One region of the Micrococcus sp. SL257 genome, then DNA from elsewhere that is predicted to be linked to it. Evidence: riboswitches for the same ligand, from Rfam matches in the RefSeq annotation. Region 1 holds a riboswitch; the other holds the start of a gene.
What was found. Region 1 has a riboswitch for S-adenosylmethionine ahead of OVA32_RS10460 (bifunctional o-acetylhomoserine/o-acetylserine sulfhydrylase). Riboswitches for the same ligand answer to the same signal wherever they lie in the genome.
Positions count from the first base shown of each region.

Region 2: linked by a shared signal. The riboswitch ahead of OVA32_RS03635 (flavin reductase family protein) and the one ahead of OVA32_RS10460 (bifunctional o-acetylhomoserine/o-acetylserine sulfhydrylase) in region 1 are both predicted to bind S-adenosylmethionine.

Region 1 covers NZ_CP113053.1:2,251,534-2,256,182, reverse strand. Annotated here, with positions in the region: gene OVA32_RS10470 (type II CAAX prenyl endopeptidase Rce1 family protein) at 1-533, shown strand, start outside; gene OVA32_RS10465 (VOC family protein) at 552-1,187, opposite strand; SAM riboswitch class IV at 1,365-1,480, shown strand; gene OVA32_RS10460 (bifunctional o-acetylhomoserine/o-acetylserine sulfhydrylase) at 1,611-2,978, shown strand; gene metX (homoserine O-acetyltransferase MetX) at 2,975-4,105, shown strand; gene OVA32_RS10450 (SGNH/GDSL hydrolase family protein) at 4,181-4,649, opposite strand, start outside.
Region 2 covers NZ_CP113053.1:768,191-772,839, reverse strand. Annotated here, with positions in the region: gene hisD (histidinol dehydrogenase) at 1-222, shown strand, start outside; gene OVA32_RS03645 (RNA-binding S4 domain-containing protein) at 233-601, shown strand; gene OVA32_RS03640 (hypothetical protein) at 649-1,263, opposite strand; SAM riboswitch class IV at 1,456-1,575, shown strand; gene OVA32_RS03635 (flavin reductase family protein) at 1,649-2,173, shown strand; gene OVA32_RS03630 (cold-shock protein) at 2,412-2,615, shown strand; gene OVA32_RS03625 (MFS transporter) at 2,825-4,045, opposite strand; gene OVA32_RS03620 (FMN-binding glutamate synthase family protein) at 4,162-4,649, opposite strand, start outside.

The DNA.
Region 1 (4,649 bases):
GCGACCTGGCCTGGGGCCTGGGCCTGTTCGCGGCCATCGGGCTGGGCACGCTCGGCGTCTACGCCGCCGGCCGGGCCCTGGGGATCACGACGGCGATCGTCGGCTCGGCGCTCGGGGAGAGCTGGTACCAGGTGCCGGTCCTGCTGCTCTCCGCGCTGCGGCACGGACTGCTGGAGGAGGTCATCGTGGGCGCCTGGCTCGTCGACCGGCTCGGGTATCTGCAGCGGCTGCGCGCCGCGGGCCTGGCGCACGATCCGGCGCCGGCCGTGCCGTCGTCGTGGGTGAGCGCCGAGGGGCTGTACCTGCCGACCCGCGTGGCGGTCGTCGTGCTCGCCCTCGCGCTGCTGCGCGGGGCGTACCACCTGTACCAGGGGATCGGGCCGGGCGTGGGCAACGCCCTGATGGGCGTGGTGTTCGTGCTCGTGTTCCTGCGGGTGCGCCGGGTGATGCCGCTGGTCATCGCGCACGCGCTGCTGGACGCCGTCGGGTTCGTCGGCTACCCGCTGCTGGCGCGGGCGGGGCTGCTCGGCTGAGCGGCCCCGCCCCCGCGCTCAGAGCGTGACCTCGCCCTTCGGGGTGCGGAAGGTGACCGAGACGATGCCCGGGGTGCCGGAGGGCGCGACGTACTCGATGTTCACGTCCTGGACCTGGCCGTCCTCGTCGTCGCCGAGCCACTCGGCGAGGCGCTCGGGGGAGCCGGCGATGTTCAGGCGCTCGATGGTGGCCTGCGGCTCGGCCGCCTGCGAGGGGTGCATGTCCTCCTGACCGTCGGCCCAGCGCAGGATGAACGGCAGCTGCGGGTCCGCGAGGGTTCCCTTGACGCCGATCTGCCGCCAGGACAGCTCCCGGCCGTCCGGGAAGCGACGGTTGCCGGGGACGGCCTCACGGCCGAGGCGGCGCTCGAACCGGCCGATGTCCGGGGTGGCCACCGCCCAGCTCATCCAGCCGCCGCCCTGCTCGGTGCGGGCGCGCACGAGCTGGCCGAACGGCGCGCTGAGGGAGGCCGGGTGGTCCAGGGCCTCGACGACCTCCAGATACTGCCTGCCCGCCATGGGGAACAGGGCGTTCTGCGTGCCGAAGCGGGGGTGGACACCGCCCTTGATCCGCTCGATGCCCAGCGTCTCGGCGATGCGGGCGACCGTGGCGTCCAGGCCCTCGGGGCCGGCGGCGTAGGACACGTGGTCCATGCGACAGGTGTGCACTGCGCTGTTCCTCTCCGTTCCCGGGCTGCCCCGGGGGTTGACCTGGTGCGAGTCGCGGGGCGTCGAGCCCTTGACGGGTCGGGCGCCCCGTGCGGAGAGCGTATCCGCGGGTGACACGCGTGACGAAATCGTGGCGGGGCGGCGGGCTACACTCGGAGGCACGGTCACGAGAGTCAGCAACAGGCCCCGGCATGCTGACCGGCAACCCTCCTTCCGCGGTGGGGTGCCCCGGGTGACGACCAGGCCGGCCCCACAACGGACGCCGGCAAGCGCGGGCCGATCCCACGGCCCCTCTCGACGGCGCCGGGTCATCTCCGGCACCTCGACGACGCCGGTTCCCGGATCGGCACGTCGGCCGGCGGGCGGGGCGGCCGGGTCCGGCCCCTGAACCCCTCAGGAGGGTCCGCCATGACCGACCAGACCACCCCGACCCCCGACGCCTGGGGCTTCTCCACCGCGCAGGTCCACGCGGGCGTCGCCGTCGGCCAGCACGCCTTCGGTGCGACCGCCCTGCCGATCTTCCAGACCACCTCGTACGACTTCCCGTCCGCCCAGGTGGCCGCGGACCGGTTCGCGCTCAAGGACCTCGACCCGCTCTACACCCGCATCGGCAACCCGACGCAGGGCCCGGTGGAGGAGAAGATCGCCGCGCTCGAGGGCGGTGTGGGCGCGCTGCTGCTGGCCTCCGGTCAGGCGGCGACGACGTTCGCGATCCTCAACCTCGCCGGCGCCGGCGACCACGTGGTCGCCTCGGCCAGCCTCTACGGCGGCACGCAGAACCTGTTCAAGCACACCCTCGCCAAGGTCGGCGTCGAGACGACGTTCGTGACCGACCCGGACGACCTCGAGTCCTGGCGCGCCGCCGTCCGGCCGAACACCACGGCGTTCTTCGGCGAGACCCTCGGCAACCCGCGCGGGGACGTCCTGGACGTGCGCGCCGTCGCCGACGCCGCCCACGAGGCCGGCGTGCCGCTGATCGTGGACAACACGCTGGCCACCCCGTACCTGCTGCGGCCCATCGAGCACGGCGCCGACGTCGTCACCCACTCCGCCACGAAGTACCTCGGCGGGCACGCCGCGGCCATCGCGGGCGTGATCGTCGACGCCGGCACGTTCGACTACGCGCAGCACGCCGAGCGGTACCCCGGCTTCAACGAGCCGGACGAGTCGTACCACGGCCTCGTCTACGCGCGGGACCTCGGGGTGGGCTCGCCGCTCGGCGCCAACCTGGCCTTCATCCTCAAGGCGCGCGTGCAGCTGCTGCGCGACTACGGCTCGGCCATCTCCCCGTTCAACGCGTTCCTGGTGAACCTCGGCCTGGAGACCCTGTCCCTGCGCATGGAGCGGCAGGTGGCCAACGCGGCCGCGGTGGCGCGCTGGCTGGAGGGCCGCGACGACGTCGAGCACGTGGTCTACGCCGGCCTGGAGTCCAGCCCGTGGCACGAGCGGGCCCAGCGCTACCTGCCGAAGGGCGCGGGCGCGTTCGTCTCCTTCGAGATCGCGGGCGGCCGCGAGGCCGGGGCCGCGTTCGTGGACGGGCTCACCCTGCACCACCACGTGGCCAACATCGGCGACGTCCGCTCGCTCGTGGTGCACCCGGCCTCCACCACCCACTCCCAGCTCACCGACGACGAGCAGCGCGCCGCCGGCGTCACCCCCGGCCTGGTGCGGCTCTCGCTCGGCGTGGAGGACATCGAGGACATCCTCGCCGACCTCGAACGCGGCTTCGCGGCCGCCGCCCGCCGCGGCGACGACGACGCGGGGGAGCGGGCATGACCGCCGTCGCCACGCGTCCGTCGCGCACCGCGCTGCCCCGCGGCGGCCGCCACCGTCTGCGGGTCGGCGAGCTGCGCACCGAGACCGGCGGGCTGCTGCCCGACGTCGAGCTGGCCTACGAGACCTGGGGCACCCTCGCCGCCGACGGCGCCAACGCCGTGCTCGTGCTGCACGCCCTCACCGGCGACGCGCACGTGGCCGCGCACGAGGAGGACCCGACGCCGGGCTGGTGGGACGCCCTCGTCGGCCCGGGCCGCGCCGTGGACACGGACCGGTGGTTCGTGGTCGCCCCCGCCATGATCGGCGGCTGCCACGGCTCCACCGGGCCCTCGACGCCCGCGCCCGACGGGCGGCCCTGGGGCTCCCGGTTCCCGTTCCTCACGCTGCGGGACGCGGTCGAGGCCGAGCGGCGCCTGGCCGACCACCTCGGGATCGGCGCCTGGCGTGCCGTGATCGGCGGATCGATGGGCGGGGCCCGCGCCCTCGAGTGGGCCGCGACCCACCCCGCGCGCGTCGCCGGGGTGGGCGTGCTGGCCGCCACCGCGGCCTCCTCCGCCGACCAGATCGCGTGGGGCCAGGCGCAGACCGCGGCCATCCGCCTCGACCCGGACTTCCAGGGCGGCGACTACTACCCCGGCCCCGGCCCCGTGGCCGGCCTGGGCATCGCCCGGCGCATCGCCCACACCACCTACCGCACGGCGGGCGAGCTCGGCCAGCGGTTCGGCCGGGAACCGCAGGGCATCGAGGACCCGTTCGGCGCCGTCGTCGGGGTGCCGGGCGGGCGCGGGCGCTACGCCGTGGAGTCCTACCTGGACCACCAGGCGGCCAAGCTCACCGACCGGTTCGACGCGAACTCCTACCTCGTGGTCACCGAGGCCCTCATGGGCCACGACGTCGGGCGCGGGCGCGGCGGCGTGGCGGCGGCGCTCGCGGACTACCGGGGCCGGGCGTTCGTGGCCGCCGTCGACTCGGACCGGCTCTACCTGCCGGCCGAGTCCGAGGCGCTCGCGGCGGCGCTGCCCGCGCGGCCGCCGGTGCACACGATCGCCTCGCCCATCGGCCACGACGGCTTCCTCACCGAATACGGCCAGGTGGCCGACACGCTCAAGCGCACCCTCGCCCTCTGAACTTTCGTTCGGGAAACGGCGGCGTGTCGCGGCACTGTCGTTCGGGAAACGGCCACCGGTCCCCGCCGGCCGGGCTCAGGGCTCGACGATGTCCAGCGGCTCGGTGTGGTCCGAGCCCTGCGGCATCGGCGCGCCGAAGAGCGGCTCGGGGACGGGGCGCTTGGCCGTGACGCCGTCGCCGGAGGAGACGCCGCGGAGGCGGCGGACCACCCACGGCGCCAGGTGCGTGCGCACCCATGCGGCGTCCGACGCGCGGGCCGCGCGCCACGTGCGCGGCGCCGGCGGGGAGAGGCGCAGGTGCTCGAGGCCGTGCTCCACGCCGAGGGTGTCCAGCACCATCGCGGCGATCGTGTGGTGGCCGAGCGCAGAGAAGTGCAGGCGGTCCTCGGCCCACATCTCCCGCCGGGCGAGGTCCTTGAGCGACCACATGTCCGGCACCAGCGCGTCGTGCCGCAGCGCGATGGTGCGCACGTTCTCGTTGTAGATCGCCACGGTGCCGCGGATGCGGCCGATGACGGGCGTGCCCTTCACGTCGGTCGCGTTG
Region 2 (4,649 bases), 1.0 Mb from region 1:
GTGCCGCTGGGCGACTACTCGGCCGGGTCCAACCATGTGCTCCCCACCTCGGGGACGGCCCGGCACTCCTCCGGTCTGAACACGGTGACGTTCCTGCGCCTGCAGCAGCGCATCCGCTACACGGAGACCGGGCTCAAGGAGGTCGCGGACGGGATCGGCGTGCTGGCCGAGGACGAGCGCCTGCCCGCGCACGGCGCCGCGATCCGCGCCCGCTTCGCGTGAGGGGGCGGGCGTGAGCGGCGTCCGCATCGACGCGTGGCTGTGGGCCGTGCGGCTGTACAAGACCCGGTCCGCGGCCACGGCGGCCGTGCGCGCAGGCCACGTGCGCATCGACGGCGAGCCCGTGAAGGCGGCGACGCCCGTCGTCGTCGGGAACCGGGTGCGGGTGCGCCAGGACGGAGGTGAGCGGATCCTCGAGGTCACGGGGCTGATCGCCAAGCGGGTGGGCGCCCCCGTGGCCCGGCAGCAGTACGTGGACCACTCCCCGCCGCCCGTGCCGCGTGAGCTGCTCGCGGTGCCGTACCGCGAGCGCGGCGCGGGCCGGCCCACCAAGCGGGACCGCCGGCAGCTGGACGCGCTGCGCGGCCGCGACCGACGCTGAGCGTCTCAGTCCTCCCCGCGCCGTCATCCGCCGTCGTGATGGCGGCCTCATGCGGAGGGTGCGGTCAGCACCATCCGGAACGGCTTGTCGTTGTCCACCGTGACGGTGAACGTCATCGGCCCCGCCTCATCCACGGGGGGAGTCGCCGCCGACCAGCCGCCGCACAGCGCCTCCGATCCGGCCATCCAGGTCTTCGTTCCCCCGCCACCCCGTGAGGTCAGGATCTCCGTCTCACCGGTGGCATCCGAAGGACACAGCACGATGACCCGAAGGACTGCACCCTGTTGAGCGTCCACGGTGATCTGCTGTGTGCCCGTCCCGACCGCCTCCTCCAGGACGGACTCCTTCTCCGGGTCGAGATAGCCCGCATCCGGATGCCGGCGCGTGTACTCGACCAACGTCATCCCGTCCTCCTCGAACAGCGCGGCGGGGAGTGCTTCTTCACCGGCGGGTGACGACGCGGACGAACCGGTGGCGGAGGCCGACCGGGTTGCCGAGGGGGCCGCTGACGTCACGGTGACGGAGGACGCCGCAGCGGTGGATGCCTTCGCGGTGGAGGAGACGCTGCCCGGGGAAGCGGAGCATCCCGAGATGGCGATACCGAGGAGAGCCGCGACGACCACGGCGGCCGACAATGCCGCACGCTTCTTCTCGATGTCCATCCGCATGATCCGATCCCTCTCAGAGAACCGATTGCGGGGCCGCGGGCTGCGGTCTCGAGCCCCCCTCTCGAGTGGCTTGATCCTGGCTGGCGATGCGCGGTGTGTCAAGCATCACATCGGGCAGCTCGGATGACGCCGCGCGACCGCCGCGCTTTGACCACCCCACGGACCCCTCCGTAGGCTGATCCCCAGAATCACGAGTTCCCGTCATTCACGGCCCTGGCCGGCGGGACGGCAACCCTCTCACGCAGTAGTGGGGTGCTCCAGGTGATGATTCGGCCCCTCGGACACCCCGACGGGCAAGTACCGCGCCTCCGCGGATCCGGGCGATCCGCGTTCCCGCCTTCTGCGGAGCCGCGCCAGTCATCGGAAGAGGACGCGCGCCATGACCCTGACCCACGAACCCCACACCGCCACGTGGGACACCGACCTGTCCCTCGGCAACCTCCGCTCCGGCCTCTCGGCCTTCCCCACCGGGGTCGTCGCGCTGGCAGGCCTCGCCGACGGCGTCCCCGAGGTGATGGTCTCCTCCTCCTTCGGCGTGGGCATCTCCTGGGAGCCGGCCCTCGTGTCCTTCTCCGCGCAGAACAGCTCCCGCACCTGGCCGCGCCTGCGCCGGGCCGGGGCGATCGGCGTCTCCCTGCTCGCGGCGGACCAGACGCCGCTGTGCCGCCAGCTGGCCTCCCGCGAGGGCGACCGCTTCGCCGGTCTGGACGTGCACCGCAGCCCGCACGACGCCCTGCTGATCGGGGGCTCCTCGCTCTGGCTCGAGACGCGGGTGCACGCCGAGGTCCCGGCGGGCGACCACACGGTGGTGCTGCTCGAGGTGACGGCCTTCGCGGATCACACGGACGCCGCTCCCCCGGCCGCCCTGCACCGCAATCTCTTCCACGGCCTGCGCGCGCTCTGAGCGAACTCTAGGTGAACAATCGGGCCCCTGGTTCCCGGTCGGCGAGATCCGTGCAATGATGGAGCCTGAAGTTGATCAAGCTGTATCCCGCCATCTTCACTGCTCGTCAGCCCGGCATCGCCGGCGTCGATGAGTGTTGGGCAAGCGGTTCAGTCTCGCCGCTTCACCCGCGTCCCACATCCGGGCCGCGGTCCAACACCGCCACCGCACCGCGGGGGCACATCGAAAGGACACCATCATGGCTGTCGGTACTGTCAAGTGGTTCAACGCTGAGAAGGGCTACGGCTTCATCGCCCCCGAGGACAACTCCGCGGACGTGTTCGTGCACTTCTCCGCCATCCAGGGCGGGGGCTTCAAGGAGCTCCAGGAGAACGACCGCGTCGAGTTCGAGACCCAGGACGGCCCCAAGGGCCTCCAGGCCGCCAACGTGACGAAGCTCTGATCTTCGCCTGACGCACGGCTTCCGACGCCCCCGGTCCGCACGGACCGGGGGCGTCGTCGTGTGCGCTTCCGCACGCCCCGCCGCGCACTGCGCCGCACTCCGCCGTATACCCGTTCGACCGCGGCGCTGCGACATCGCCGCAGGGCAGCACTGCGGTGATGTCGCTGAGGCGCGGTCCTCCGCGGTGGGTCTCGTCCTGGCCCTGCGCGTCAGGCCGCGCCCCGCCGGCCCACGTGGCGACGCAGCAGCTGCACCACGCCCAGGGCCAGCAGATATCCGAGCGCGACGAGCGCGAAGCCGGCCCGGTAGTCGCCCGTGACGTCGCGCAGCACGCCCATCAGCAGTGGGCCTAGGGCGAAGCCGGCGTACATGCCCATCGAGTTCGCCCCGGTCGCACGGCCGAGCCGCTCGGCCGGCACCTCGCTCAGCAGGCCCGCGTTGATCACCACGTTGGCGCCCAGCACCGTCAGGCCGTGCACCGCGGCGCCCACCCACAGCAGGGCCGGCAGGTCCAGCAGGTCCGCGGCGAGGAACACCGCGACGCCGGCCACGGCACCCAAGCAGATCACGGTCAGCAGGGTGGTGGGCCGGTCTCCGGAGCTCATCCGCCGGCTCCACCCGATCCGGGAGAGCACCCCGACCACCCCGGACACGGCCGCCGCGGCGCCGCCGGCCACGAGCGTCATCCCCAGCGTCTCGACGGCGAACAGCGGCAGGTAGGTGTTCGTGGCCTGCATGCCCAGGCCGGTGAGGAACGCGATCGCCGCGAAGAACCAGACCGTGGCCGGCAGGGGCGAGGTGTCCCGCCGTCGTCGCCCGCCGACGGGGCCGGTGGCCGGCGGCGGCGCCCCGGGCAGCGGCGGGGCGGCGACCAGCGCGAGCACCCAGAGCGCCCCGATGAGCACCGCGGCCCCCAGCGCGGCGCCCGTCCAGCCGAGGGCGAGGGACGCGGCCGGGAAGAACAGGCCGCCGACCAGCTGGGCCGCCTGCACGCCGGACTGCTTCACCCCGACCCACCCGATGCGCCTCTCCGGCGGCACCACGGTGCGGATGATCCGGTTCGTGGTGGGGTTGGAGATGGCCTGCGTGACGCCCGCGACGGCGGCCGCCGCGTACAGCACGGGCAGGGACGGGGCGACGGCGCCGAGCACGAGCGCCGCGGCGGTGCCGCCGAAGATGATGCTCAGCTGTGCGCGGGCGGACAGGCGGTCGGCGGCCCGGCCGAGGCCGAGCGAGGTGACGGCGGCCGCCGCGAACACGACCGTCATCACGGTGCCGAGCTGGCCCGAGGTGACGTCGAGCCGCTCCATCACGACCGTGGAGGAGGCGGAGACGCCGTAGTTGAACAGGGGCCCGGCGCCCATGGCCGCCAGCAGCACCCACAGCAGGGCCGCGGAGGGGCGGCGAGCGGCGGGGGCGGGCGGGGTCACGGCCCCAGGCTACGACCCCTCACGCGACGAGGCGGGAAATCTCTCTCATGGGCGCCCGGGGGCGTCGTGTGAGGTGGATTTCCCGCCTCGAAAGCGGTGGTGACTGCGGGGACGGGTCAGCCGACGCGGCCCTCGCCGCGGTGCTCGCCCTCGACGCGGCCGGTGGTCCCCCGCTGGGTGACCTCCTCGCCGTCCTGGCGCTCGGGCCGCTCGCCGGCCTCCGCCGGCAGGCCCTCATTCTCGTCGGTGGGCGTCTCGCCGGCGGTGGCGGCGGGTGCCGGGTCCTGCGGGGCCCGACGACGGCCGCCGTGCGGGGACAGCGACTCACCCTCACCCAGCGAGCTGACGCGCGGCATCGGCGACGTGGTCAGCGGCACGGACTCGGCCCGCCGGGCGTCGACCAGCGTGGAGCCCGTCCCGGAGATGGGGGAGCCCTGCACGGGGGCGCCGGCCGCCTTGCGGCCCGGGATCAGCAGCTCGGAGCGCCACTCGGGGTCGCGCTCGGTGAGGTAGTCCACGCGGGCGTGCTCGCCGAAGTGGTCCGCGTCCGCCTCCTCCCAGTCCATGGCCCAGCCGGCGGGCGGGTCGTTGAGCAGCTCGTCCG